DNA from 3 places in the Streptococcus gallinaceus genome. Region 2 is predicted to be linked to each of the others. Evidence: predicted binding sites of a transcription regulator. Region 2 holds the regulator's gene; each other region holds the start of a gene.

Region 1 (10,229 bases), on a different contig from region 2:
GAAGAGATTGAGTCAGGCATTTACGAGATGTGTGATATGCTCCTCTTGACCAATGAAGTTTCTGTCAAAAAGTATCGTGCAGAGTTGGCCATTATGATGAGTTGTAAACGGTCGATTAAAGCCAATCATACTTTAGATGACTACTCAGCCCGAGATTTGCTAGTGCAGTTGGCTCAATGTAAAAACCCCTACAATTGCCCGCACGGACGGCCTGTCTTGGTTCATTTTACAAGTGGAGATATGGAAAAAATGTTCCGTCGAATCCAAGAAAACCACACTAGCCTAAGGGAGTTGGGGAAATATTAAGTTGACAATGTTGTCAACCGACATTACAAGTAACTGCTAAGGCATTTTGTAGTAGATTTTTAAGAGAAAGAGATATCATGAAAGAGTTTTTTGCCCTACCAAGGCAATTACAGTTGCGAGAGCTACTGCGATTTATTTCAATTACGGTTAGTTCAGCTATTTTTTCATTTATGGCCATGTATTATGTTAGCTATTTTGGTAATTTGATGACAGGCTTTCTTATTATCTTGACACAATTATCCGGATTTTTTGCGACCTTATACGGTGGACACTTGTCCGATGCATGGGGACGTAAAAAAGTGGTTGACCTAGGCTCACTTTTGGCAGTTTGGGGTTGGGCGGTTACAGTTGTTGCCAATCTACCCCATCACGTCTTGCCACAGCTGACTTTTGCTGGGATATTGATGATTGAGATTGCTCACCAATTTTATTCTCCCGCCTATGAGGCCATGACCATTGACTTGACAGATGAGCACAATCGGCGCTTCGTCTATACCATTGGCTACTGGCTGATCAATATTGCGGTTATGTTGGGAGCGGGAATCGCAGGGCTATTTTATGACCGTTATTTCTTTCAACTTTTGCTTGTGCTATTGATGATTTCGGTCATCTGCCTTTTGGTAGCTCATTTTTGTTTTGATGAGACAAGACCATACGGTATGACCTTCGAGCATGGGCACGGCTTATTTTCAACCTTTAAAAATTACCGTCAAGTATTGGTAGATAAACCATTTGTTATCTATACCTTAGGGAGCATTGGGACTAGCGTTGTTTGGCTTCAGGTAGACAATTTTTTCTCGGTTAATCTTAAGCTAAATTTTCAAGAAATCGTTCTCTTCGGTCAGACCATTACAGGTGCCAAGATGCTGAGTATTGCAGTGTTTACCAATACATTTTTGATTGTCTTTTTGATGACAACAGTCAATCGTTGGACTAAAAAGTGGCCACTACTTCATCAGCTGACCATCGGAAGTGTCATTTGTGCTGTTGGAATGTTTTTGAATATCTCTTTCAACAGTTTCTGGCTTTTATTGTTTTCTATGATTGGATTTACCTTTGGGGAGATGATCAACGTTCCAGCCAGTCAAGTTTTGCGAGCTGACATGATGAATCAAGATAAGATAGGCTCCTACTCAGGTTTTCTATCGATTACTCAGCCGATTGCCAGTATTATCGCAGGTAGTATGGTTTCGCTCAGCCATTTTACAGGAAAAATCGGTGTTCAGATTAGTTTACTACTCTTAGCAAGTACGGGTCTGTGGCTTATTTTAAAAGCAGCGCACATGCGCCATATTCAAGATTAAGGAGAGAAGATGTACGATTATATCAAAGGGAAATTAAGTAAAATTACTGCCAAGTATATCGTGGTAGAAACGGGTGGTTTGGGCTATATTATCAATGTTGCCAACCCCTATTCGTTTTCAGACCAGATGCAGCAGGAGGTTCAGATTTACCTGCACCAAGTGATCCGTGAGGATGCTCACCTGCTTTTTGGATTTCATACAGAAGAGGAAAAAGACGTCTTTCTCAAACTGATATCCGTTTCAGGGATTGGTCCGACAACAGCGCTTGCGATTGTAGCAGTAGATGACAATGCAGGGCTTGTGGCTGCCATCGACAACAGCGACATCAAGTACCTCATGAAATTCCCTAAAATCGGCAAGAAGACAGCTCAGCAGATGATTCTAGACTTGGCTGGTAAGTTTGTCGAAGCACCGGTGGAAAATGGCAAAGCTACGAAAGCACTGGCGGCAGGCAACCAGGAGCTGGACGACGCCATGGAGGCCCTACTGGCTCTGGGTTACAAAGCAGCCGAGCTCAAGAAAATCCGCACCTTCTTTGAAGGCACCAACGAGACAGCTGACAAGTATATCAGCTCTAGCTTGAAAATGCTGATGAAGGGATAGCTATGACTAGATGTTCGTGGGTAAAAATTGACAATCTCCTTTATGTTGCCTACCATGATAAGGAATGGGGAAAACCTCTCCATGAGGAGCAAGCACTGTTTGAACTTCTTTGTTTGGAAACCTATCAGGCTGGTCTATCTTGGGAAACGGTGCTCAATAAACGTGCCGCCTTTCGTCAAGCTTTTCACAATTACGATATTAAAAAAGTCGCTCAAATGACGAACCAAGACTTGGATGCCTTACTAGACAATCCGTCGATCATCCGCCACCGAGCCAAACTATATGCTACCCGAGCCAATGCGCAGGCATTTTTGAAAGTACAGGCAGAGTTTGGAACTTTTGACCGTTTCATCTGGTCCTATGTTAATGGTCAGCCGCGGGTAAATACCGTAGTAGATTATCATCAAGTACCAGCCCAAACAGCCCTCTCCCAACAAATCTCAAAAGACCTGAAAAAACGAGGCTTTAAGTTTGTCGGTCCCGTCTGCATTTATTCCTTTATGCAGGCAACGGGCTTGATTAATGACCATGAAGATGAGTGTGAGTGGAAGTGAAATTTACTCAAGAAAGAGTGGTGAAAATAGCTATTTTGCTATTTTTTTTGTTACAATGAAATCAATTTACGAATAGTTTGTGTGAGGAGGTCAAGATGAAAGCAGAAATCATTGCGGTTGGGACGGAGATTCTGACAGGTCAGATTGTCAATACAAACACCCAATTTTTATCTGAAAAATTTGCAGAATTGGGGATTGATGTTTATTTCCAAACGGCTGTCGGAGACAATGAAGAACGACTCTTGTCCATATTAGGGATTGCCAGTAAGCGGAGTGATTTAGTCGTGCTCTGTGGAGGGCTAGGTCCGACGGCTGACGATTTGACTAAGCAGACTTTGGCCAAGTTTTTGGAGAAAGAATTGGTATTTGACAATCAAGCTATGGAAAAGCTCGATCAATTTTTTGTCAGTCGTTCAGGTCGTTTTCGTACACCAAATAATGATAGGCAAGCTCAGTTGGTTGAGGGAAGTATTCCATTGCAAAATCCAACTGGATTAGCAGTTGGTGGCATCATTGAGCAAGAAGGTGTTCGTTATATCCTCTTGCCAGGCCCACCTAGTGAATTAAAGCCTATGTTTACACAAAGTTTACAGCCCATCTTGGCTGAAAAAGGGAGTCAGCTTTATTCAAGGGTATTGCGTTTCTTTGGGATTGGTGAGAGTCAGCTGGTGACTGTTTTGGAAGATATGATTGAGAATCAGACAGACCCAACGCTTGCCCCTTATGCAAAAATCGGCGAAGTCACCCTGCGTATCTCTACCAAAGCTAGTAGCTTTGAGGAAGCTACGGTCAAGCTAGATGCTTACGAGGCAGAGATTTTGAGTCAGGATAAGTTGACAGATTACCTCTATGGTTACGGCGAAGAAAATAGTTTAGCCAAAGTGATAGTGGCTGAATTAGCCTCTGCTGGGCAGACCCTTGCAGTTGCAGAAAACTTGACAGCAGGTTTACTACAGTATCAACTTGCCAGTGTAGAGACAGATACGACTGTATTTGAGGGCGGTCGAGTCCTTTCTGTAGCCCTTTATGGCAAAGATGCCGCTCAATCTCATGCAGACTTGATTCGCCAGCAAACAGGAGCTAGTCTAGGTTTAGCGCTCCTTGGAGAGTTTTTACCCTCAGCGCAGGAAAATCTTCAACGAGTTCGTCTTTCTTTGGCGATTTCTAGTGAAAAAGGCAGCCAAGCTCAGTCTGTTGATATAGGAGGATATGCCTTGCCACAACTAAGAGAAATTGCCTGCCTACATGCTTTGGACTATATGCGTAAGAGTTTCTAAACGAGTAAAAAAATGCTATAATAATTAAATTGAATAGAAATAGGAGACATGATTTTGGCTAAAAAACCTAGCAAAAAATTAGAAGATATTACAAAAAAATTCGGCGATGAGCGTAAGAAGGCTCTGGATGACGCCCTAAAATCAATTGAAAAAGATTTTGGTAAGGGTTCTATCATGCGTCTTGGTGAACGTGCGGAGCAAAAAGTTCAAGTTATGAGCTCAGGTAGCTTGTCAATTGATATCGCTCTTGGTGCAGGTGGTTATCCTAAAGGGCGTATCGTCGAGATTTATGGACCTGAAAGCTCAGGTAAGACAACTGTCGCTCTTCACGCAGTAGCACAATGTCAAAAAGAGGGCGGAATTGCAGCCTTTATCGATGCGGAGCATGCACTTGATCCAGCTTATGCAGCTGCTTTGGGGGTTAACATTGATGAGTTGCTCTTGTCACAGCCAGATTCAGGAGAACAAGGCCTTGAAATCGCTGGTAAGTTGATTGACTCTGGAGCGGTTGACTTAGTAGTTGTTGACTCTGTAGCAGCACTTGTACCACGTGCAGAGATTGATGGTGACATCGGTGATAGCCACGTTGGTTTGCAAGCGCGTATGATGAGCCAAGCTATGCGTAAATTGGGTGCGTCTATCAACAAAACAAAAACGATTGCGATCTTTATTAACCAATTGCGTGAAAAAGTTGGCGTTATGTTTGGTAATCCAGAAACAACACCTGGTGGACGTGCTTTGAAATTCTACGCCTCTGTTCGTATTGATGTTCGTGGAAATACGCAAATCAAGGGTACTGGTGATCAAAGGGATACCAATGTTGGTAAGGAAACCAAAGTCAAAATCGTGAAGAACAAGGTGGCGCCTCCATTTAAGGAAGCCGTTGTGGAAATCATGTACGGTGAAGGAATCTCACGTACGGGTGAATTGATTGAGATCGGAAGTAATCTCGGTATTATCAATAAGGCTGGTGCCTGGTATTCTTACAATGGTGAGAAGATTGGTCAAGGTTCTGAAAATGCTAAGAAATTCTTGGCAGATAATCCAGCTATCTTTGATGAAATTGATCGTAAAATCCGTATTCACTATGGTTTGATTGAAGAAGATGCATCACCTAGTGTTGAAGTAGCAGAAGAAGTTGTGGCAGAACAAGACTTGGTCTTAGACCTTGATGGTGGTATCGAATTAGAAGATTAACCAACTGACCAGAGATTTTTCGGGAATCTCTGGTTTTTGCTTGACAAAACGCTAAAAAAGTTATAAATAGGTCTCCAGACCGAGTTCATTTGTGATATAATGGTCTATAATGTATTTAGTATAGGTAGCAAAGGAGATACTACATTGATTAAAATTTATACTGTATCTAGTTGCACGAGTTGTAAAAAAGCTAAAAATTGGTTAAATGCTCACCAATTATCTTATAACGAGCATAATCTTGGCAAAGAATCCATCACAAAAGAAGAAATTCTACGAATTTTGGCCAAAACAGAAAACGGCATTGCCAGCATCGTATCGTCTAAAAACCGCTATGCCAAGAGTTTGAACTGTGATATCGAAGAATTAAGTGTCAATGAGGTGATTGACCTCATCACGGAAAATCCTCGTATTCTAAAAAGTCCGATTCTGATTGACGAAAAACGTCTGCAAGTGGGCTACAAAGAAGACGATATTCGAGCATTTTTGCCTCGTTCTGTACGGAATGTTGAAAATGCTCAAGCGCGTATGCGAGCAGCTTTGTAATGAAGTGAGCAGTCTGAAACAATCAGACTGTTTTCTTTTCCAAATGATGCCCTATCATTGAAAGCGCTGATAAAATGTGCTATAATAGACTGTAAAATAGATTGAAGGAAGGTGTAAGTATGGGATTCACTGAAGAAACAGTTCGTTTCCGTTTGGATGATGGTAATAAGCAAGAGATTAGTCAAACATTGACAAATGTTTACAGCTCTCTAAATGAAAAAGGTTACAACCCTATAAATCAAATCGTTGGTTATGTATTGAGTGGAGATCCAGCTTATATCCCTCGTTACAACGATGCTCGGAATCAAATCCGTAAATATGAACGTGATGAGATTGTTGAAGAGTTGGTTCGTTTCTACCTGAAAGAAAACGGGATTGATTTATAATGAGAATCATGGGATTAGACGTTGGTTCTAAGACGGTTGGGGTAGCCATTTCCGATCCATTAGGCTTTACAGCCCAAGGGTTAGAGATTATTCCAATTAATGAAGACCAAGGTGAGTTTGGGTTTGAGCGTTTAGCGGATCTTGTGAAAAACTATAAGGTCGATAAGTTCGTGGTCGGTTTACCTAAGAATATGAACAATACGAGCGGTCCTCGTGTCGAAGCCAGTCAGGCTTACGGCGATAAACTCATCGAATTGTTTGGTTTGTCAGTAGATTACCAAGACGAGCGTCTGACGACGGTTGCTGCGGAGCGGATGTTGATTGAACAAGCAGATATCAGCCGCGGAAAGCGTAAAAAGGTTATTGATAAATTAGCTGCTCAGTTGATTTTACAAAATTATTTAGATAGAACATTTTAAGGAGGCCACCATGGCACACAATCATGAACACGACCACAATCACGACGAACGTGAGTTGATTACATTGGTTGACGACCAAGGTAATGAGACATTATTTGAAATTCTTTTGACAATTGATGGTCAAGAAGAATTTGGTAAAAACTACGTTCTCTTGATTCCTGCAAGTGCGGAAGAAGATGAAAACGGTGAAGTTGAAATTCAAGCCTACTCATTTATCGAAAATGAAAACGGTACTGAAGGCGACCTGCAACCAATCCCAGAAGATGCAACAGCAGAATGGGACATGATCGAAGAAGTATTCAACAGCTTCTTAGACGAAGAAGAATAAAAGAAAGAGCGGTTATACCGCCTTTTTTGTTTTGTAGACCTAGGCGTCAAAATTGACACTCTTTTACGTCCTATACTACAATAATAATTGTACAAATAGAAATGGAGGCTTGTAAATGAAACGAAGAGGTTTAATTTTATTGCTCGCTGCAACAGCGATATTCTTGGGAGCTTGTGATGACCGTGAGGTAGGTCACTCAGCAGCTAGTAGCCAAGTCAGAAGTTCCCAGTCATCCAGCACTACTGCGACAGACATTGATGGAACTTATATTTTGGAAGAGATGGACGAAACCAAGACTTTGACAATTTCCAAAGGGCAAGGTAGTTTAGAAACGCTTGAAAAAGATGGAGAAAAAGAAGTTGAGCAAGTGACGGTTGATACGGCTAAGAACCAACTCCGTATCGGCGAGGACCATCATACTTATCGGTTGGAAGGGGACAAATTAACCTTGACAGAAGACGATGGAGAGGCTTCTATTTATCAGAAAAAATAAGGGCTGCCTTCGGGCAGTTTTTTTCGAATAAATAGGTATGAAGAGTGAACAAAAGACAAATAAAGAAGAGTATCCTGGGAAGAAATGGCTAACTTTCCGTGAATTGGAGCGCTATGCTAAATTGCATCTCAAATCAGAGAGAAAATGACAGACATCAGACTTTTTGGTATAATGAATTCATTACACCAAGGAGAGTAACATGACAGAAATCGATACAGTAGGAACAGAAAATCTGTCCAGACGTTCACAGAAAAGAGGACGACGTCGTCGTGAGACAGTTGAATCTGAATCTTTTAATCATGAATTTAAGAAAAATCTAGTACCGGGTCGCTTTTTTCCGGCTCTACTATGGAGTCTCATCCTTAGTTTTTTGAGTGTGGGCAATCCTTTATTTACAGGATTGGCTAATAATCTTCAGACTCATACCCTGTATGCGGGAATGGCTATGAAAGCCGGTCAGAGTCCCTACGGAGACTTCTTCAGTAACAATGGTCTTCTGTACCATCTGTTGACTTTCTTAGGCACGTTTCTAGGAAATCCACTGGTGTTCGTCGGATTACAGTTTATCGCCTTGGTGATCGCGGGTGTCTACTTCTACAAATTAATGGCCTATTTTAGCCAAAGCCGTGAAACGGCCACTCAGTTGAGTATGTGGTTTTACCTGTTTGTACTGGCCTTGGGCTTTGGTGGTCTCTATGCAACCATTTTTGCCTTGCCATTTGTGTTGACCAGCCTTTGGTTTTTGGTTCGTTATTTTGAAAATGCGGTGCGGGACGAGGCTTTCATCCTGTACGGAATTGATGCAGCCTTGGTCTTCATGATTTATCCAAAGAGTGTGATCTTGTGGATTGTGGCGAGCTTAGTTTTATTCGTTTACAATATTCGCTATGGTCGTAAAGCGCGCGCTGTCTACCAATTTTTGGCAAGTTTATTTGGCTTCTTATTTATAATATACTCTGTTGGTTACTATACCTTCGTGAAGCAGATATTGGGTGTGGCCATCTCTCAGACATTCTTTTACAATCTGCAGTTGAATTTCATGTCTGCAACGATATTGTGGGTTGCAGGGATTGTCTTGTTGATCTTGTTCCTGACTGGCTTCCTGAAGAATTTTATCATGGCCTTGGCTTCTATGGCGTCTGGTAAGCATTTGGCTATCAAGATGGTTGTTATTTTAACCTTCTTGGTGCAAATTGTCTTTATTTTAGGCAATCCAGTGATTGATTTGAGTCAATTTATTTTATTGTTGCCTTGTGGTTTTGTCATGGCCCTTTCCTCTGTGGAGGAGAAAAAGGAAAGTCTTGATCTGGAAGAGTTGATGATTGAGGAGGAAGAAAAGCCTGCTCCCTACAGCTATCTTCGCTCACAATTTTTCCTTCCGATACTCGTGTGCTTGTTTATCCCAATGCAGCCAGTTTTGGCATTTGTCTTGGACGGTCAAGTGGCGAAGGAACGTACAGAGGTGGCCAGCTACATTAAGACTCATGCGGACAAAGATGCGGAGATTTACAGCTGGGATAACAGTGCGGAGGTCTACCTTAATTCAGGTCATCTTTCATCCTCTCGGTTTATTGCTGCCCAGCCATATTTGACAAATGAGGCTAAAACTGCTTTTGATTATGATTTGAACAATGGCAAGGCACAATATGTGGTGGTCAATAAAGGGATTTCCTTGCCGGAAAAACTCAAATCTGTCTTGCAGGATAACTACGAAAAAGAGGACTTAAGCACCTCACATCTTACGCTTTATAAAAAGAAATAAGTGAAAAAGGCTGTGAAAACAGTCTTTTCTTTTATATTTGCAATTCCTATATATTGTATAAAATATTTATTTTTTATTTTTTTTACACAATATATTGATTTATTTTTTTAAAGTGGTAGACTAGATATCAGTAAGTTAAAGGAGAAATGATATGGAAAATGTAGTAGTTGCAGTACAAGATTTACCATCAGTTGTCATCAAGCGGGATGGCCGTCGGGTGGCTTTTGACGAGGATAAGATTTACGAGGCTTTGCTGAAAGCGACTGCGGAAGTGGTTCCCATGTCTCCGTTAATGGAAGTGAAATTAAAGGGTATCTGTGACCGCGTTATCGCAGAGATTTCGGATCGCTTCCCACAAAATATCAAGATTTACGAGATTCAAAATATCGTGGAACACGAGCTCTTGCAGGCAAATGAATACGCCATTGCCAACGAGTATATCCATTATCGTACCAAGCGTGATTTTGAACGGGCAAAGGCGACCGATATCAATTTTACGATTGATAAATTGCTCAACAAAGACCAGACTGTCGTCAACGAAAATGCTAACAAAGATAGCGACGTCTTTAACACGCAACGTGACTTGACCGCAGGCATTGTCGGTAAATCGATCGGTCTAAAAATGTTGCCTGCCCATGTGGCTAATGCACATCAAAAGGGCGATATTCACTATCATGACTTGGATTATAGTCCGTATACGCCTATGACCAACTGCTGTCTCATAGATTTCAAAGGCATGTTGGCCAACGGTTTTAAGATTGGGAATGCTGAGGTCGAGAGTCCCAAGTCTATCCAAACTGCGACAGCGCAAATCTCACAAATTATCGCAAATGTTGCCTCTAGTCAGTATGGTGGTTGTACTGCTGACCGAATTGATGAATTTTTAGCACCTTATGCGGAGCTGAATTATCAGAAGCACCTCAAGGATGCGGAAGTTTGGGTGGCTGAGGATAAGCGGGAAGAGTATGCGCGTGCTAAGACGCGTAAAGATATCTATGATGCTATGCAGTCCTTAGAATATGAGATCAACACTCTCTTTACTTCCAATGGTCAAACG
Region 2 (10,229 bases):
ACCAGAAAAGGCATCCGCTAGCTGATAAGATGCCAGACTAGACAGGGTCATCGATCCTTGTCCACTTGACGTGGCCCGTAAAAAGGTCAAGGTTTGACTGACTCTTTTTAATTCATCATCAAAGACCAACAACCGACCTGTCCGGCTAGTGAAGTAGGCTTGCGCTGACATCAAGGCTTCTAAGGCATCCTCTACCTCATCAGCTTCAATCCCTGCAAAATCAAAGGAAACATCTAAAAGTGAGCCGCTACGGTCCACTTGGATGCTGGTCGCCTCCTCCACCAAGATATCACGCAAGTCATCAGACAAGTCCACCTGACCGAACCGCTTCATAGCTGGCAAGGTTTGTACAAAAAATTGGTACCAATCTTGGCTTGATAAACCTGTTCGTTGCCGTTTAAACTGACCACGAAAGCCTGCATGATCTAAAAAGCGATAAACCCCTTGTAAATGCTGGTAATGATAAGCAAAGGCCAATTCTTGCAATTCCTCTTGACTGCTTACCTGGCAATTGGGAAAGGCGAGAGAAAGTTGCAAGAGAAGCTGATTGTCCTCTCCCTTATCTAAGCGAAATTGCGGTTGAAAATCCTGAATTTCAAATCGTTTGGGTGCAGACACAGTCCCTATTTTTTTGAATTCCAAGAGGCTGAGCGCCAACTTATCTCGGTCTTGAAAATCAACTTGAACCGTCTTATGCCCCTGCTCATCCTTGGACAAGATATCCTTTACCGTTTTCAACAAGGTATCTTGCTGGGCATCCACTTGATAAAGGCAATTCCCAACCAAAAAGTAGCGCCCCGATAAGAGCTCACGTTTGGGCTTCTCTTCAATCTTCAGCTCGATTACCTGCGTGTCCACCTCGACCGAGAAGCGATACAAATTCGCCCTTGCATCAAAATCCACCAACCTCAAGGTGTCATATTTTTCATCATCACAATGAAATTCAAAGCTAGCTAATTGCTGAAGCAAGTCCAAGCCGTCTTCAAAAAAGGCCAGTGGCAAACGAAGATGACGTCCAAAATGCGCGAATACTTCACTTTCAAAAACTGATTTTTCAGGAATGATTCGCCACAAAAAATCCAGTAAGCCTTGACTAGCATCGTCAAAAACAGCATAGGACAACTTTTCGTAATAATTTTTTCCTATCTGGTAGAGGCTTCCTTTTTTGACAATTTTCAAAAAGGCGCCAATATCTCGAATGATATAGGAACGGCTATCCGTCAGGCGGCTGATTTTCAAGGTCCAATCAATATTTTGGTCATACAGCAAGAGCTGTCCCTCTACCGAGAGTTGGTAGCGAACTTCCAGCGTCTCATCTCCAGGCAAGACCTTATCCAGAAAAAGCCCTCCAAAATAGGTCCGTCGCTCGCGCTCTTCTTCCTTGGCTTCATCGCGGGACAGAGTTTCAATTGTTTCTTTGCCGTCCGCATCATTTTTCAAGTAGTATTCTACAGCTGCAAGATGGGGACAGTAGGCACGCTGCGCAAACAAGTCACAGGAACAACTTATTTTTTCCTCATCGAGCGCATAGCAAAAATCCTCTGCATCTACCTTGAAAAAAAGACAAGAGTCGGCACTTTTTTCTACACTCAACTTACCGGCCTCGTACAATTCAATTCCCTCTTGACGGACCCGTCCCGGCATCATTCTAGCCATAGATTCTCCTTTTCTTTATCCCTCTATTATAGCATACTTAAGCCCTTTATTGGTGTTTTTTCATGATAAAAAGAAGGCTTTCACCTTTTTCTCTTTCTATCCAAAACCATCAAAATTGCCAGCAGCTACCTACTGAGGAAATTGAAACAGATTCTTTTCGAGGACAAAATCAAGGGCAAATACCTTGGTATGCTCTCCATGAAAAGTCACAACCAACTGGTCTGTTGTTAATTCCTTAATCTGCCCCGCTCCAAAACGAGGATGTGCCACCATACGTCCTCTGTAAAATTGCTTCTCCAAGACCTGTCGAAAACTCGGCAAGGGCTGGTCATAGTCTTGACTGCGCACCTGATAAATATCACACCTTGCTGAGACATAGCAACGATTTTTCAGTTTTAAACACAAGCCATTTTCAAAAAATTGGTAGCGAGCTCTGTGGCGCTTTTCATCTCCTTGACTACGAGTGAATTTTCCTACATGCCACGAGGTTCCCGCCAGCTATCCCAAACCCATAGATTCTCCTCCTTTACACAATATAACATTCTATTTTATCAATAAATAGGGGAAAATGCTCAGTTTCAATAGAAAAACCTCCAAAAGGAGGTTCTGATTATTTACGTTTCCGAGCAATCAAATGAATCGGAGTGCCTTCAAATACAAAGGCTTTGCGGATTTGATTTTCCAAAAAGCGCATGTAAGAGAAGTGCATGAGCTCTTCTTCGTTGACAAAGACGACAAATGTCGGTGGTTTGGTAGCCACTTGTGTCGCGTAGAAAATTTTCAGGCGTTTGCCCTTGTCAGTCGGTGTAGGATTGATGGCAATGGCATCCATGATGACATCATTAAGAACCGCTGATGGAATTCGAGTATTTTGACTTTCACTAATCTGCTTAATGAGGTCTGGCAACTTATGCAACCGTTGCTTGGTCAGGGCAGATACGAAGATAATTGGAGCATAAGACAAGTATTGGAACTGGTCACGGATATCGTCTTCCCAGTTCTTCATGGTGTGATTATCCTTTTCAACCGTATCCCACTTGTTGACCACGATAATCATCCCTTTACCCGCTTCATGGGCAAAGCCGGCAATCCGCTTGTCGTACTCACGAATGCCTTCTTCTGCGTTGATGACCATCAAAACCACATCTGAGCGGTCAATGGCACGCATGGCACGCATGACAGAGTATTTCTCTGTATTCTCGTAGACCTTACCAGATTTGCGCATACCAGCGGTATCAATCATGGTAAACTCTTGTCCTTCGCTATCCGTAAAATGCGTATCAATGGCATCACGAGTCGTTCCAGCCACTGGACTAGCAATCACACGGTCTTCTCCCAAGATGGCGTTAATCAAACTAGATTTTCCGACATTGGGACGACCAATCAGGCTGAATTTGATGATGTCTGGATTTTCTTCCTCAATTTCATGCGGTAGATTTTCCACAATGGCATCCAAAACATCCCCGGTACCGATCCCGTGTACGGATGAAACGGGGTAAGGATCGCCAAGACCCAAGGCATAAAAATCGTAGATATCACTACGCATCTCAGGATTATCAACCTTATTTACCGCTAAAATAACGGGCTTATTAGTCTTGTAAAGGATACGAGCAACATACTCATCAGCATCCGTAATTCCTTCCTTACCAGACACGACAAAAACGATGACATCTGCTTCATCCATGGCAATCTCCGCTTGGTGCTTGATTTGGTCCATGAATGGCGCATCAACGTCGTCGATCCCACCTGTATCGATAATAGAAAACTTACGATTGAGCCAATCAGCTGTTGCATAAATACGGTCGCGTGTCACACCTTCCACATCTTCTACGATGGAAATGCGTTCTCCAGCAATCCGGTTAAAGAGAGTTGATTTGCCGACGTTTGGACGTCCGACAATCGCAATAGTTGGTAAAGCCATGTGGCCTCCTTTATTTCAATAATTTCTGTTCTTTTAAAAATGCTGCCGTCATCGGATGTTCTGGCTGACCAAACTGCATGGCTACACGTTCAGACCATAATTCAGTCTGGCGAGCACCTGCATAATCCGTCATGACCTGGTCAAAGTCCTTGATGACTTGGGCGTCCTGCTCCTGATAAAACTCTTCAAACACCAGTACTTCCTGCGGTAAGCGAGGCTTCACTTCGTTTAATTTTTTAGGAACACCCAAGGCAATTCCAAAGACAGGATAGGTATAATCTGGCAACTGCAAAATCTTGGCAATTTCATCCGCATTTTGACGAATCATGCCAATAAAAACTCCCCCATAGCCCATACTTTCAGCAGCCAGTAAGACATTTTGCCCTGCCAAGGCTGCATCTACTGAGGTCACCAAAAGATTGTCCGCACCATCCGCATGAAAATTTTCTGCATGAAGTCGCGTCGCTTTTTCAGCCCGATTGAGGTCTCCGATAAAAATCAAAAACGTGTCACATTTCAGAATCCAAGGTTGTGGTTGTGCGGCATAGATGGCCTGCTTTTGCGTGTCAGACTGCACTTTTACAATGGAGTAGGACTGAAAATTTTTCCAGCTAGACGCTGCTTGTCCTGCTTCAAGGATAGCTTTCAAGTCTTGGTCGGGGATTTTTTGATCCGTGAAGGAACGAACCGAGACATGTTTTTTCATTAGGTCAATGGTTTCAGTCATGGCGTCGATTGCTCCCTTCCAAATGAATTTCTCTAGCAAGATAACGAATGCGCTCCATCACCCGGCGGGCCTGCCAAGTCTCATCTCCTGTTTTCCCAGAAGAAAAATGGCGTTCCAAATCTGCAAATGAAAAATTTGAGGTAAAGAAAGTCGGAAGATTTTCCTGCATGCGGTACTGCAAGATGACCTGCAAGACATCATCTCGCACCCAAGACGAATGCTGCTCCGCACCGATATCATCTAAAATCAAGACTTGAGCTGCTTTGATGTCGTCAATCCGTTCTTTAACCGAACCAGAGCTAATCGCATTTTTGATATCCACGACAAAAGTCGGATAATGAAGCATGGTCGTTGCCAACTCATGACGGACCGATAGCTGATGAGCTAAATAAGCCATCAGATAGCTTTTGCCGATACCAAAATTCCCAAAAACATAGAGGCCTTTATTGTCACGACCGACCCGCTCTAAAAACTCACTAATGGCTTCATAAATCGGCATCCGATTGACATCTTTGAAGTCCAAATCTGCTGCCGTAACGGACTTGAGACTCGCTGGCAAAGAAATCAATTGAATGCGATTTTTGATGGCTTCCGCCTTGCGGTAATCCAGCAATGCTTGCGTCTCTTGGTAGGAAACATCGGCATAGCCTTCATTCATGACCAAGACAGGCTTGTAGCCCACCGCAATATAGGCAGAGTCTTTGGCCAAATATTTTTTTCGTTCATTGAGATACTCAAAGAACTTGGACAAGGAGCGACTGACCTGGTCTTCTGTCAGCTGATGCTGGGCAATAAATTCTGCAACCTCTGCATCGCTAACAATCTCAGCATAAAGCTCTTGAAAGGACTTACGTCCACCATTTTCTCGCTTCATATTTTCTTGAACTGGATTCATAGGTCACCTCCTTTTCCTTCCTCCCCCATCATCCGACGACGGAGTTCTTCAAGTCTTTTCTGATCTTGAACTGTTTTTTCTTGCTTCACTTCTTTTTTGCTCCACTCGGGTACATTGCTAGTTTCTACCGGTGTTTTCTGGCTAGGCTTGCTCATTTTTACACCCTCACGCAAGGCCAAAACTGCAGCTTCTGCCGTATCAACCCCACGATAAGAAAAGTCATTAGCCACCTTTAAGGCATACTTTTCATTCAAGTTGGCCGAATCCACACGATTATAGGTATAAAGCACAATGGCGTTGATGACCTCATCGAGTAAACCCAGTTGCGCCATGTTTTTAAGACAAGTACGTTCTGTAGTTGTCAAGGCTGCTTTCCGGCTGTTTTTTAAGAGTTGTAAAAATTCTAGCGGCTTGTGTTTTTTACTTTCTTGAATGAAGGATACTTCTTGGGGTGAAAACTGCCCCTGGCTGACTGGCTTAGATTGCCATTTTTTAGCCATTCGTTTGGTAGAAATGACAAAATCCACAGCCGTTTCTTTGGCCACTTGATAAGATTCAAACCAAGTCCATCCAGCTTGCTCCGCCAAATGATGTAAGGCAACTGTATCTGTTTTCTCATCTTCAAAACGCAGATTGTCCCGTCCCATCAATTGCTTAAAGGACTGCATGTCAAATTCCTTGGACTGGCTCAAGTTTGACACCACTTGTCCCTCAACTGAAAAAACTTCTGAAAATTGCTTGCTGATTTTTTTATCTACAGATGGCAAATCTTGTTCTAGCAATTGAACGGCAGGCTCACCAATTTTTTTGACTAACAGCGAATGGTAAAGGGGGTGCTTGAGAAATTCCTGCTGCGATAAAGGACGAAGCAACTGCAAACTCACTCCATCCTCCAACTGATAGATGTCCAACAGCTTCATGGCAGATAAGACATTGAGAGCCGCTTCCACCGCCTGCGTCCCCAAACCTAGATGATTGAGCACACGACTAAATTTATACCGCCCACGACCATTGTCATAAAAAGACCAGAGATAGTGGTAGAGTGCCGTTGCCTCCAGCCCCAAAATCGGCTGGTAGCAAGCGGCCAAACTAGCAAAATCCGGCGTAAATTGTTGCCCTGCTAGGTAAGCATAGGTATCGTTTGGTTTCATAACTTAGTCCTGCTTTTTATGCTTGGCACTTTTTGTAATCTGCTTGAGCAAAATTTCCAACTCGCTCACATCCTTGAAGGAACGATAGACTGAAGCAAAACGAACATAGGTAATCTCATCCAAATCAACCAACTCTTCCATGACCAGATTCCCAATGACATCACTTTCTACCTCGTTATCACTCTGAGCACGAACCTTTTGTTCAATCCGATTGACAACTTCATCGATTTCAGCGCTAGAAACTGGACGTTTTTGGGCGGAACGAATAATCCCATTGAAGATTTTTTCACGAGAAAATTGCTCGCGCGTCCCATCTTTTTTTACGACAACTAGCGTCTTTTCTTCTACACGTTCATAAGTTGTAAAACGATAGTCACATTTTTCACATTCACGACGGCGGCGGATGGTATTGCCATCTTCCGCTTGTCGACTATCCACTACACTTGACTTCAAACTATTACATTTGGGACAACGCATCTTCTTTCCCCCATTTTATCATTATCATCTCATTGTACCACATTTCTAAGGAGAATAAAAGGGAGTGAGCTAGGCTCACCCCCTGACAAGATACAAGGTAACCAATACCAATTACAATCAGGCTTCGTCTGCGCTTTTTTCAGCCAATCGTTCATAGGTCCATTCCCGAACCAGACGATAAATAACTGCAAAAATCGGTGTAAAGAAGACCATCCCTATCAAACCAAATAAATTCCCACCAATCAAGGCAGCAGCCAAGGTAAACAAGGTTGGCAAGCCAACGGATTGACCGACAACACGTGGGTAAATGACATTTCCCTCAATCAACTGAATAATCTGGAAAAGCACAATCGACCACAGAGCCAGCAGCGGATTTTGGACAGAGACAAAGAGCGCACTGATCAAGCAAGCAGAAAGCGGACCGATGTAAGGCACGAAGGACAAAACGCCAGCTAAGATACCAGCCATGGCCGCATAAGGAATCCCAGATAAAGAATAACCCGCAAATACCAAGACCCCGATAATACAAGCCTCTACAATCTGACTCATCAGAAAACGGTCGTAGGTATCAATAATGACTTCACCCACATAAGTTAGGTTATGCACCACTTTTTCTGGGAAAATAGCCACCAACAACTTAGATGACATGGCTTGCAAATGCTCCTTGCTAGCCAAGATGCTCAAGGTGAAAAAGAAAGCCATAATCAAGGTTAGAACATTTGAGAAAATACCTGTAACATTTGTCGCCAATCCTGCTAAAAAGGACGTCACATAAGAAGAGACATTGTCCCAACCTGTAAATTTGCTAACATAGCTGTTCACTTCCTGTCCTACCTTACTGGACAGGACACCATTTTCTTGCAAGGCAGAAACCAACTTTGGAATAGCTTCATTGGTCACACTAACCAATTGTGAAATCGTAGTTGTCAGCGTTGGTAGGATAATCATGACCAAACCTGTCACAATCAAGGCAAACGCTACCAAAACTCCCGCAATCGCTAGGGGACGACTAGATTTTTTCAAAAAAGGAACTTTTTCAATCAAATTCTCTAATTTTTTCATCGGTACATTGAGCACAAATGCAAAAATCGCACCAATCAAAAGAGAGTTGACGCTCCCGAGCAAGAGCGAAATCAGTTTCAAGATTGCTTCATACTGCAAAACAGCTAATAAAACTAGGGACGCAAAGGTAATCAGCAAGATTTTTTCCTTAAATGTGGTCTTCATATTACTTCCTTTTTACACAAATTTTAAACTATAGTCATTTCGTTTTATTTGATTGCTTCGCTAACTCGGTTTGCCGTACTTCAGTACAGCCCACACCTCTTTGCCTCGCACTAAAATAAAACAACTATATTAGAATCTAATCTAGATAAAAATCAGATGAGAGAACCCTCACCTGATCTTCGCTATAGGGATATTAGTCACGCATGGCATAACCAACTCCACGGATGGTTTTGATGTAGGATAACTGCCCTGGAATATCTAATTTTCCACGAAGGTAGCGGATATAGACATCCACTACATTGGTCTCCGTTCCGGATTCGTACTGCCAAACCTTTTCCAGCAACTGCTCACGCGTCATGGTTTCTTGGCTGTTCATCAAGGTTGCCAAGAGGTCATATTCGCGGCGGGTCAAAGCAATGAGTTCGGAACCGCGCGTCACCGTTCGATTTTGAAAATCAATTTTTAGGTCACGGTAAGCTGCATGCAATTTTACTTGCTTGCAATGCTCGTCGATAAAATCTCGACCACGAAAAATCATATCCACCTGACTCACCAATTCCTGGATGACAAAAGGCTTGATAATATAAGAAACAGCATAGGCTCGGATATCTTCACCGAACTGCTCCGCTTCCTCAGGTTCTGCTACGACAATCATCACTGTCGCAGGCTTAGTCTTGAGGATGTTTCCAGCCAATTCTTTACTGGTCATATCTGACAGTTGGAAACTCATAATGATAAAATCAAAATCTGTTTCATTTGCAAGCTGGAGCGCTTCTTCTCCTGTCGCAGCATAATCCACAATGTATTCTTTCTTCTGTAATTCCATTGATACAAAATGCGATAGATTTCGCTCTTTACCTGCAATTAAAATCTTTTTGGTCATATCTTATTTTTCATCATACCATGAATAATGGAAGACGCCTTCTTTGTCTTTACGTTGGTAAGTGTGAGCACCAAAGTAGTCACGTTGAGCCTGAATCAAGTTGGCTGGTAAGTTTTCAGCGCGGTAGCTATCAAAATAAGTGATGGCTGCTGAGAATGTTGGTACTGGTACACCTGCCTGCACAGCCAAACTCACCACATCACGAACGGATTGTTGGTATTTAGCTGTTACATCAAGGAAGTATTCATCCAAGAGAAGGTTGGCCAAGTCTGCTTCACGGTTGTAAGCGTCTGTAATCTTTTGCAAGAAACGTGAACGGATGATACAACCTGCACGCCAGATTGACGCAATGTCTGCAAATGGCAAGTTCCAGTTGTTTTCTTTAGAAGCTACACGAAGTTGTGCAAAACCTTGTGCGTATGAAATAATTTTTGAGAAGTAAAGCGCTTGACGAATCTTTTCAATCAATTCAGCTTTATCACCGTCGTAGCTCACTGCAGCAGGTTTTGGAAGAACCTTGCTAGCATGCACGCGCTCTTCTTTATAAGTAGAGATGTAGCGAGCAAACACAGACTCTGTAATCAATGACAATGGTACACCCAAATCAAGTGATTGTTGGCTTGTCCATTTACCAGTTCCTTTGTTACCGGCAGCATCCAAAATGTAGTCTACAACTGGTCCATCTTGGCCTTCATCATCTTTACGTTTCAAGATATCAGCTGTAATCTCAATCAAGTAGCTATCCAATTCACCTTGGTTCCACTCAGTGAAGATGTCTGCCATTTCATCAACAGATAGACCAAGCAAGTGTTGCATCAAGTCATAGCTTTCGGCGATAAGTTGCATATCTCCGTACTCAATCCCGTTGTGAACCATTTTCACATAGTGACCTGCGCCATCAGGACCGATGTAGGTCACACATGGAGCACCATCTTCTGGAGCTTTAGCTGAGATTTCTTCAAGGACATCTGCTACCAATTCGTAAGCTTCTTTTTGACCACCAGGCATGATAGATGGGCCTTCGAGGGCACCTTTTTCACCACCAGAAACACCTGTACCGATGAAGTTGATACCAGAGTCAGCCAATTCATTTGAACGACGGATGGTATCTTCAAAGTAAGTATTCCCACCGTCAATCAAGATATCGCCCTTGTCCAAGTATGGAAGAAGCGCTTGAATTGTCGCATCTGTACCTTTACCAGCTTGCACCATGAGCATGATACGGCGAGGTTTTTCAATCGAATTTACGAAAGACTCCACATCATAACTTGGTACTAATTTTTTACCTGGGT
Region 3 (10,229 bases), on a different contig from region 2:
TCCAATCTAGTTATGTTTAAAGGCTGGCTGCATCAACACCTATCTGAAAAGACGACCAGGATTATTGCTTTTAACCTCAACACTGAAGATGTTAAGTTGTTAAAAAATATGGGAAATGCAGTCATTATTGCGGATAAAAAATATATTCCTCTGTTAAAAAAAGTATGTGCTACAACTGATAATATTATCTTTGAGTTAGCAGTCTATACCAAAGAGTATCGGTTACAAAACATTTGTGAAGCGATTGAAACGCAACGCCAGCAGGCCTACCTCCAGTTTATTAGCAAACGATTAGGGGTATAGAGGGACACGAAGGAAACAATCAGTTGGTTTCCTAGCAGAATAAAATTATCAATGAAGAGTCGAAAGACTCTTTTTTTGACAAAAATCATAACTTTTTTGACAATAATTATTGTCAACATTAAAATGATGTGTTACAATTCAAGTGTAGAGAAAACAAATATTAAAGGAGTAAAAATACTATGTCAAAACTATTAGAAAATCTAAAACATCAAAAACATCAAAAACATCAAAAACGTCAAAAATGTCAAATGATCAGGAGTGGCTTGGGAGATAATGAGTTGATAATCTCAAGGAAAACCGTCCTGTGAACTAGGGGGGATCAAGAATGGACTATATCTTAAAAAATCGGCTCAAGGAACTGCGAGCCAGAGATGGTTACAATCAGACTGAGTTGGCTCAGTTAGCTGGAGTCTCGCGTCAGACCGTTAGCCTGATAGAGCGGGGAGACTACCAGCCGTCGGTGGTGGTAGCCCTGCGGATTGCACAGATTTTCAATGAATCAGTAGAACATGTCTTTCGTTTAGAGGAGGTTGGGGACAATGAATAAGAAAAATACAGTATTCAAAAAGCGGATGATTTACTTTGCTATGTATGGAGTAACCGGCTTGCTATTGGGATATCTTGCTCCTGCTTTGGTAGGAGTTGTGAATGGTATGGAGCTCAGTCTTTCAACCGCTAGAAATACTCTTTTACTCGTGACAAATTTGGCTTTTGCCTTGACCTTCCTGATGGGAATTGTCTTTTACCAACGTGCAAGAAAGGCTGAAAAAGCATACAATGAAGCAAATATGGATGATGACCAGTCTGTCGCTCAGCTTTATACAAGGCTCTACCGCAACATGGAGTATGCTGTGGTGATTGGGAATATCGAAGGAGTTTTAGCAATTTTTAACCTTATGCTAGGGTCGCAGTTATTATTCCAGTCGACTGGTGCTGAGTTGAGTTTGCCGATGTATGGATTTTTAGAATTGATTTTACTCAGTATTTTCCAAACTCGCCTTTTCAAGCTGATTGAACGAGTTCGCCAGTATAAATTGTCTGTTTTTTCAACGGCGAGCGAAATCAAAGCCTATGTTAATTCTTATGATGAGGGTGAGCGCCAGGTCAATTTTGAACAGAGTTTTGTGACACTTTTTAACCTCAATCAGAAAGTGCTACCGATTCTTTATGTAGCTGTCTTTGCCGTTTCTGTCATCAGCCGGAGCCAGCAGTTGATGGCTTATCTGGTGGTAGCCTTTGTTCATATTTACATTAATCTCAGCCAGTGCCGCATGGTCAAAGAGTATTTTAAGTAAGGAGTGGGTATGAAAAAAATTATTTCTAGCAGTCTGTTGTTAATTTTGTGGTTGTTTCTCTATATACTAAGTTCAGGGCTGATGCAGGTAGGACCGCATATGAGGGGACTTCCTTTTCTAGTTTGGGGTATGACTGTGATAGGGATTATGCTGCTGAGCTTGCTTATCTGGTTTTACCATTACATCTACAAGGGCATGAAGTGCGATTTGTCTGGTTTGGATGCAAAGTTTCAAAAGGTTTGGGGACCGATTGTTCTCTACGTTCTATTTATGGTGTTGCAAGTGCTTTTCCCGGTAAAGGCTGGTACCAATCAGCGAGCCTTGATTGATATTATCCAAGCTGTACCGATTCCAGCATTTTTCAATACAGTCATTTTTGCGCCAATCTTGGAAGAATACATTTTCCGAGGCATATTACGTGGCTACTTTTTCCCGGAAATTGCAAGTATGAGACAGGCAATTGTCTATTGTTTGGTATCTGCTAGCTTCTTTTCTCTCCTTCATATGCCTAACACACCGATTCATTTCTTGATTTATGGGACAATGGGATTTGCATTTTCTTGGCTTTATCTGGCAAAAGATGACCTCCGCTATCCGATTGGTCTCCATATGGCAAATAATCTTCTCGCTTTTGTGAGTATCCTGCTGGTCTAAAAAGAAAACTCCTTAGAAATTTGATTTCTAAGGAGTTTTTTGATTATAAACCGAAATTGTAGTCATCGTCCTGCATGGCTTCAACTGTACCAAGGAGGTAACCGTTTCCGACCTGACTGAAGAAGTCGTGGTTGGATGTTCCAGTGGAGATACCGTTCATGATGATTGGATTGACATCATCGGCTGAGTCTGGGAAGAGTGGATCTTGTCCCAAATTCATGAGAGCCTTATTGGCGTTGTAGCGGAGGAAGGTCAACACTTCCTCAGTCCATCCGACTTGGTCGTAGAGGGATTGAGTGTATTTTTCCTCGTTTTCATAAAGTTGGTAGAGGAGATTGTACATCCAGCTACGGAATTCTTCTTGCTCTTCTTGAGGCAATTCATTAAAACCAAGTTGGAATTTGTAACCGATATAAGTCCCGTGAACGGACTCATCGCGGATGATGAGTTTGATAATCTCAGCAACGTTGGCTAGTTTATTGTTACCCAAGTAGTAGAGTGGAGTGAAGAAGCCAGAGTAGAAGAGGAAGGTTTCAAGATAAGTTGATGCAACTTTCTTCTGTAGGGCGTTTCCGTTTTCGTAAATATCGTTGATGATACGAGCCTTCTCTTGAAGATACTCATTGTTGTTGGTCCATTCAAAAATTTCTTCGATTTCAGACTTAGTATTCAAAGTTGAAAAGATTGAAGAGTAGGATTTTGCGTGGACAGATTCCATAAATTGGATATTGTTGAGAACAGCTTCTTCGTGAGGTGTACGAACGTCGGCACGAATGGCCTCCACACCAGATTCAGACTGCATGGTATCCAAGAGAGTCAATCCCCCGAACACTTTACCGACCAAATCTTTTTCCACGGCTGAAAGTTTACGCCAGTCATCCAAGTCATTTGACAAAGGAATACGTGTATCGAGCCAAAATTGCTCCGTCAACTTTTCCCAAGTAGACTTGTCGATGACATCCTCGATGGCATTCCAGTTTATAGCTTCATAGTAAGTTGTCATGAAAATTTTCTCCTAACAGAGTGATACAGTTATTATAACATAAATCAAAGAACCCGGATGAAAGCCCTAGGTTCTATGAAAATTCTAGAATTTATAATTTTTCTATTGATAGAGATGAGGAAGCAGGAGCGCTAACTCCAAGTTTTCTGTGCCTTACGACACGAAGCAAAAGGTGTCGATCATACACCTTTTGCGCAGTTAGTGAGGTAGCTAGCCAATGCACCATAGTGCTTGGCGTAGAAGGCTTAGGAGCTAAGGCTCCAATCCTTCTTGCTACGTCAAATCACACAGCTTTCACATTGGTTTGCGCCGACTTCTTCACCGTCATCTGTAAAGGTGCGGACATAGTAGATAGACTTAATGCCTTTGTTGAAGGCGTAGTTGCGCAAGATAGAAAGGTCACGAGTGGTTTGTTTGCTTTCGGTTTTCCATTCGTAGAGTTCTTTTGGCAATTCGCTGCGAAGGAAAAGTGTCAATGAAAGACCTTGGTCCACGTGCTCTGTTGCAGCAGCATAGACATCAATCACTTTACGCATATCCATATCGTAAGCCGACTTGTAGAATGGAATAGTTTCAGTTGAAAGTCCAGCAGCAGGATAGTAAATCTTACCGATTTTCTTTTCTTGACGCTCCTCAATCCGTTGTGTAATTGGGTGGATAGAAGCAGATACGTCATTGATATAAGAAATCGATCCGTTTGGCGCTACCGCAAGACGGTTTTGGTGGTAAAGACCATCTGCCATGACTTTGTCACGGAGAGCAGCCCAATCTTGTCCGTCTGGGATGAAGATGCCGTCGAAGAGCCCTTTGACTTTATCAGAATTTGGTTGGTAGGCACCAGTTACGTATTTGTCGAAGTAAGTGCCGTTAGCGTAGTCTGATTTTTCAAAGTTAGCAAAAGTTTCCTTGCGTTCGCGAGCAATGTTGTTTGATTCTACCAAAGTCCAGTAGTTGAGGAGCATGAAGTAGATGTTTGTAAATTCGACAGCTTCAGCTGAACCGTAGTCCATGAGATTTTGTGCGAGATAAGAGTGAAGTCCCATGGCACCGAGTCCGATTGAGTGGGCTTGTTTGTTCCCGTGGGCAACAGTTGGTACAGCAACGATGTCAGAATGGTCAGTGATGTAAGTCAAGGCGCGTGTCATCACACGGATTGATTTTCCAAAATCAGGTGATTGCATCAAGTTGACAATGTTAGTCGAACCCAAGTTACATGATACGTCAGTTCCCATATCCAGGTATTCTTGAGCGTCATTGATGACACTTGGTTTTTGCACTTGAAGAATCTCTGAACAGAGGTTGGACATGATGATTTTTCCGTCTACTGGATTTGATCTGTTAGCTGTATCAATGTTGATGATGTATGGGTAGCCAGATTCTTGTTGGAGTTTTGAGATTTCAGTTTCCAAATCACGGGCCTTGATTTTTGTTTTGCGAATACGTGGGTTAGCAACGAGTTCGTCATATTTTTCAGTGATGTCAATGTAGCTGTAAGGTACACCGTATTCTAATTCGACTGAGTATGGGCTGAAGAGGTACATATCTTCATTTTTACGTGCCAATTCGTAGAATTTATCTGGAACAGTGATTCCGAGGGAAAGGGTCTTAACACGTACTTTTTCATCAGCGTTTTCTTTCTTAGTAGAAAGGAAGGAGATGATATCTGGGTGGAAGACATCCAGGTAGACAACCCCCGCCCCTTGACGCTGACCGAGTTGGTTAGAGTAGGAGAAGCTATCTTCGAACAGTTTCATGACAGGCACGACACCAGATGCGGCTCCGTCGTATCCCTTGATCGGGGCACCAGCTTCGCGCAAATTGCTGAGCGAAATCCCAACGCCACCTCCGATACGAGAGAGTTGGAGGGCAGAGTTGATGGAACGACCGATAGCGTTCATATCATCCGTCACTTGGATGAGGAAACAAGATACCAATTCTCCACGGCGAGCACGACCAGCATTCAAGAAACTTGGTGTCGCAGGTTGGTAGCGCAAGTGGATCATCTCATTTGCCAACTCTTTGGCTAATTCTTCATTTCCCTCTGCAAAATAGAGAGCGTTGAACAAGACGCGGTCTTCCATGCTTTCAAGGTAGAAGCTACCATCGTTGGTTTTCAAAGCGTATTGGTTGTAGAATTTATAGGCCGCCATGAAAGACTTAAATGTAAAGTTTTGTGATTTCAAAAATGCAGCTAATTCTTCAATAAAGTCTGCGCTGTACTGCGCCAAAAATTCACTTTCAAGATAGTTTTCTTCCAATAAATATTCGATTTTGTCAGCCATAGTATCGAATTTCATGGTATTTGGTTCAACATTTTCCTTAAAAAATGCAGCCAAAGCATCTTGGTCTTTATGAAGAGGGATTTGTCCGTTTACAGGACGATTGATTTCATTATTGAGACGGAAGTAAGAAACGTCTCCCAAGTTTTTCAAGCTCATAATTTTTTCTTTCTAAATCTTAAAAAAGGAATTAACCCACAAGGTTTTTCAATTTACTTGGTTGGAATCCAGAGAAACTTTCGGTTTCTGTTTCCACAACAGGAGCTGCTGAGAAACCTAAGTCTTTGACGTGTTGGATGAATTCAGGTTGTTCGTCGAGGTTGATTTCCTTAAATTCAATATTTTTTTCATCTAAAAAGCGTTTTGTCATCTTACATTGGACACAGTTGTTTTTTGAATAGACAGTTACCATCATTTTCTCCTTAAATTTAATACTGTACTAGAATACACTGAAAAAGAGCAAAAGTCAAATGAGAAAAACTAAATATTGGGTGCTGAAAACGGTATATACACAATATATAGTGCAAACCTTATTAAACAGGCATTTGTGGTTGACAGAGAATTTCATGAAAGAGAGGCAGTGTTTTCAAAAGTTATTTATATGTTAGAAATTATAACACAGAAATCAAAATAATATTGCAATAATTTTCAGAATATTGTATAATATCCCCAATAGAAAACGGAGGTTTTGAGATGATGGAACAGGTAAAGAAAATCATAACAGACGGATCTCGTTCATTTTCATATTTTGATATAGCGACTGCTTGCTTAAATGAAGGTGTGCATATTTCTACTCTTCCTTATACAGTACGTATTCTTCTTGAAAGTTTATTACGGAAAGAAGATGGTGTGGATGTTACAAAATATAACATTGCTACGCTTATTCGTTACCAGGCGAGTGCACCCAAAGGAGAAGTGCCTTTCAAGCCTAGTCGTGTGATTTTGCAGGACTTTACGGGGGTTCCAGTGGTGGTGGATTTGGCTTCTATGCGGGATGCGGTTGTTAAACGTGGCGGCAATCCTGACCTTATCAATCCAGAAATTCCAGTTGACTTAGTTGTAGACCACAGTGTGCAGGTTGATGTGTTCGGCACGGATACGGCTCTAGAGGAAAATATGGCTTTGGAATTCACTCGCAATCATGAACGCTATGAATTTCTCAAGTGGGCGGAAAATTCTTTTGACAACTATCGTGCGGTTCCACCAGCGACTGGTATCATTCATCAGGTTAATATCGAGTTTTTGAGCGATGTGATTATTGAAAAGGATGGTCTACTTTACCCAGATTCTATGTTTGGGACGGATAGCCATACGACCATGATTAACGGGATTGGTGTCTTAGGCTGGGGTGTCGGAGGCATCGAGGCCGAAGCGGCAATGCTAGGTGAAGCGTCTTATTTCCCTGTTCCTGAAGTCATCGGTGTTCGTTTGACGGGGCGTTTGCCGAAGATTGCAACTGCGACGGATTTAGCTTTGAAGGTCACGCAGGTCCTCCGTCAGGAAAATGTAGTCGGTAAATTCGTTGAGTTTTTTGGTCTAGGATTGGCTAGTCTGTCCTTAGCAGATCGTGCGACAGTTTCAAATATGGCACCTGAATATGGCGCGACGTGTGGTTATTTCCCTATTGATGATGAGACGCTCAACTACATGCGCTTGACCAATCGTTCGGAGGAGCATATCCGTTTGACAGAAGCCTATGCTAAGGCGAATCATCTCTTTTACGATGAAAATACGACGCCGACCTATACAAAGGTTATCGAGCTTGATTTGTCGACTATTGTACCAGCAATTTCGGGGCCAAAACGTCCTCAGGATTTGATTGCCCTAACAGATGCCAAGGAAGAATTTCAAGCCAGCTTAGTGCGTGAGGTCGGTGTTCGTGGCTTTGGTTTGACTGATGATGAAGTTGCCAAATCAGCGACGGTACACTTTGCGACAGAGGACGTGGAAATTTCAACAGGACATGTCGCTATCGCAGCCATTACCTCTTGTACCAATACTTCAAACCCATACGTCCTCATGTCAGCGGGACTTCTAGCTAAGAAGGCAGTTGAGCGTGGATTGCAGGTTTCAAAAGCTGTGAAAACATCGCTGGCACCGGGCTCAAAAGTGGTGACAGGGTACTTGCGCAATTCTGGTCTGCAAGCATACTTGGATCAACTCGGCTTCAACTTGGTGGGTTATGGCTGCACGACTTGTATCGGAAACTCGGGTGATTTTTTGCCAGAGGTAGCTGAAGCTATCAAGTCAGAAGATTTGCTGGTATCTGGTGTCTTATCTGGCAATCGAAATTTTGAAGGACGGATCAATCCGCTTGTCAAGGCCAATTTTCTAGCCAGTCCGCCACTGGTAGTGGCTTACGCTCTGGCGGGCACTATCAATATTGACTTGACGACAGAACCGCTTGGATATGATGAGACTGGACAAGCTGTCTATTTAGACGATGTCATGCCGACGCAGGAAGAAGTTGCAGCCTATGTGGACAAGTATGTGACCTGTGATTTGTTTGAAGAAGAGTACAAGCAGGTCTTTACGGACAGTCGACGTTGGAATGCCATTGAGACCAGCACCGGGAAAAATTACGCTTGGAATGAAGCATCGACCTACATCCAAAATCCGCCTTACTTCGATGAGTTAAAGGAAGATTTGACTATTTCTCCTTTGAAAAATCTAGCGGTTCTGGCTAAGTTTGGAGATACGGTTACCACAGACCACATCTCACCAGCGGGAAATATCGCACGTACCAGTCCTGCGGCTCAGTACTTGGCTGAAAATGGGGTTGATTACCAAGATTTCAACTCATATGGTAGTCGCCGTGGAAACCACGAAGTCATGATGCGGGGGACATTTGCCAATATCCGCATCAAGAATGAACTAGCTGACGGAAAAATTGGTGGCTGGACCAAGTATGACGACAAGATTCTTCCTATATATGATGCCGCTATGACCTACAAGGAAGCGGGTGTTGGAAGTTTGATTATTGCAGGCAAGGACTACGGAATGGGTTCTAGTCGTGACTGGGCAGCAAAAGGGGCTAGTCTTCTTGGGGTCAAAGCAGTGCTGGCAGAATCCTTTGAGCGTATCCACCGTTCCAATCTGGTCATGATGGGTGTGCTGCCTCTGCAGTTTTTAGAGGGAGACAGTGCAGCTAGTCTTGGTCTGACAGGAGCAGAACGATTTGATATTGATGTGACGGAGGAGGTAAGAGTTGGGCAAATCGTCACTGTGCGAGCAGTCAGTGCTGCGGGCGTCAAGGAGTTTAAAGTTAAAGTACGATTTGATGCAGATGCGGATATTCGCTATTATCGCTACGGCGGTATTTTGCCGATGGTTGTCAAGAAAAAAATGGGGGAATTAGCATGACAGACAGTATGGGTCTTAAGGATATGATTGCCTGTGATACGCGAATCAGTGCCATCGAAAATGATGAACTATCCTATGCGGGCTACAATATTTCTGAGTTTATGGAGAATAATGCCTCTTTTGAGGAGGTCATTTATCTCTTGTGGAATCTGCATCTGCCAACGCAGATTGAACTCAATCATTTTGAAGAACGCCTGCGACAGGAGTATGCGATTTCAGATGCAGTGGAGCAGTGCATTCTTATCCAGTCGCGCAAGCACCTCCATCCTATGAGTGTTTTGCGTTCGACGGTTTCCCTCTTGGGTGTTTACAATATTCATGCGGAGGAAAATTCGATTGAGGCCATGTACGACCAATCCATCCAGATTATGGCCAAGGTGCCGACCATTATTGCTACTTTTGCGCGGCTTCGTCAGGGCTTGACTCCCATTGCTCCGAGGGAGGATTTGGGTTTTGCGGCCAATTTTCTCTATATGCTAAAGGGAGAAGAGTCTTCTGAATTGGAAGTGCGAGCTTTTAATAAGGCGCTCATTCTCCACGCAGACCACGAGCTCAATGCTTCGACTTTTGCGGCGCGTGTGACGGCTTCGACCTTGACAGATATCTATTCTTGTGTGACGACAGCTATCGGTACGCTGAAAGGTTCGCTTCATGGAGGTGCCAATGAACGAGTGTTCGACATGCTGATGGATATTCGGGAGTCTGGTGATACAGAGAGTTACCTGCGTCAGAAGTTGGATTCTAAAAAAAAGATAATGGGGTTTGGTCATCGGGTTTATAAGACGGTTGATCCGCGGCAAAAATATTTAAAAGAAATGGCGCTGGCGCTGACTCAAGGAACGGATGATGAAGAGTTTTACAATTTATCCCAAGAAGTAGAAGAGTTTATTCGCCATGAAAAGGGCTTGATTCCAAATGTGGACTTTTACTCGGCAACGGTTTATCATGTGCTGAGAATTGACAGTGACATCTTTACCTTGATTTTTGCTATGAGTCGGATGTCAGGCTGGATTGCCCATGTGCAAGAGCAAAAGAAAAATAACAAACTCATTCGGCCGCGTTCGCATTATGCAGGGCAAAGAGACTTGGTTTATATGCCAATCAATCGGAGGTAAGTATGGCAGAGAAGATTTTCATGAAAGATGGCATTTTGCAGGTGCCTAGTCATCCCATTATCTCTTATATAGAAGGAGATGGTGTCGGGCAGGATATTTGGAAAAATGTGCAAGAAATCGTTGACAGGGCAGTTGAGAGGACTTATGATGGTCAGTGTTCTATTGCCTGGCAGGAAGTTCTGGCTGGAGAAAAAGCTGTTGCTTTGACAGGAACGTC

What was found. The regulator NrdR, encoded in region 2, represses ribonucleotide reductase genes. The targets are predictions, from matches to a motif close to ACACNATATATNGTGT.
Region 1: a site for NrdR is predicted at 9,257-9,272, ahead of nrdD (anaerobic ribonucleoside-triphosphate reductase). Genes of this name have one in related genera too.
Region 3: a site for NrdR is predicted at 6,044-6,059, ahead of nrdH (glutaredoxin-like protein NrdH). Genes of this name have one in related genera too.

The regions. Positions count from the first base shown of each region.
Region 1 covers NZ_JBEPMK010000006.1:73,833-84,061, reverse strand. Annotated here, with positions in the region: gene mutL (DNA mismatch repair endonuclease MutL) at 1-306, shown strand, start outside; gene ABID27_RS08430 (MFS transporter) at 384-1,610, shown strand; gene ruvA (Holliday junction branch migration protein RuvA) at 1,620-2,213, shown strand; gene ABID27_RS08420 (DNA-3-methyladenine glycosylase I) at 2,216-2,767, shown strand; gene ABID27_RS08415 (competence/damage-inducible protein A) at 2,863-4,044, shown strand; gene recA (recombinase RecA) at 4,099-5,241, shown strand; gene spx (transcriptional regulator Spx) at 5,386-5,784, shown strand; gene ABID27_RS08400 (IreB family regulatory phosphoprotein) at 5,904-6,170, shown strand; gene ruvX (Holliday junction resolvase RuvX) at 6,170-6,589, shown strand; gene ABID27_RS08390 (DUF1292 domain-containing protein) at 6,600-6,917, shown strand; gene ABID27_RS08385 (hypothetical protein) at 7,033-7,410, shown strand; gene ABID27_RS08380 (putative glycosyltransferase family protein) at 7,610-9,172, shown strand; gene nrdD (anaerobic ribonucleoside-triphosphate reductase) at 9,324-10,229, shown strand, end outside.
Region 2 covers NZ_JBEPMK010000004.1:11,627-21,855, forward strand. Annotated here, with positions in the region: gene ABID27_RS05925 (pilus expression-regulating Snf2 family helicase) at 1-1,656, opposite strand, end outside; gene ABID27_RS05930 (hypothetical protein) at 1,786-2,004, opposite strand; gene der (ribosome biogenesis GTPase Der) at 2,267-3,577, opposite strand; gene ABID27_RS05940 (NADPH-dependent oxidoreductase) at 3,588-4,304, opposite strand; gene dnaI (primosomal protein DnaI) at 4,297-5,199, opposite strand; gene ABID27_RS05950 (replication initiation and membrane attachment family protein) at 5,196-6,350, opposite strand; gene nrdR (transcriptional regulator NrdR) at 6,354-6,827, opposite strand; gene ABID27_RS05960 (AI-2E family transporter) at 6,945-8,054, opposite strand; gene ABID27_RS05965 (response regulator transcription factor) at 8,248-8,937, opposite strand; gene gnd (NADP-dependent phosphogluconate dehydrogenase) at 8,941-10,229, opposite strand, start outside.
Region 3 covers NZ_JBEPMK010000001.1:294,341-304,569, forward strand. Annotated here, with positions in the region: gene ABID27_RS01535 (helix-turn-helix domain-containing protein) at 1-303, shown strand, start outside; gene ABID27_RS01540 (helix-turn-helix transcriptional regulator) at 629-850, shown strand; gene ABID27_RS01545 (DUF3169 family protein) at 843-1,598, shown strand; gene ABID27_RS01550 (CPBP family intramembrane glutamic endopeptidase) at 1,608-2,252, shown strand; gene nrdF (class 1b ribonucleoside-diphosphate reductase subunit beta) at 2,296-3,255, opposite strand; gene nrdE (class 1b ribonucleoside-diphosphate reductase subunit alpha) at 3,534-5,693, opposite strand; gene nrdH (glutaredoxin-like protein NrdH) at 5,725-5,946, opposite strand; gene acnA (aconitate hydratase AcnA) at 6,228-8,897, shown strand; gene ABID27_RS01575 (citrate synthase) at 8,894-10,012, shown strand; gene icd (NADP-dependent isocitrate dehydrogenase) at 10,015-10,229, shown strand, end outside.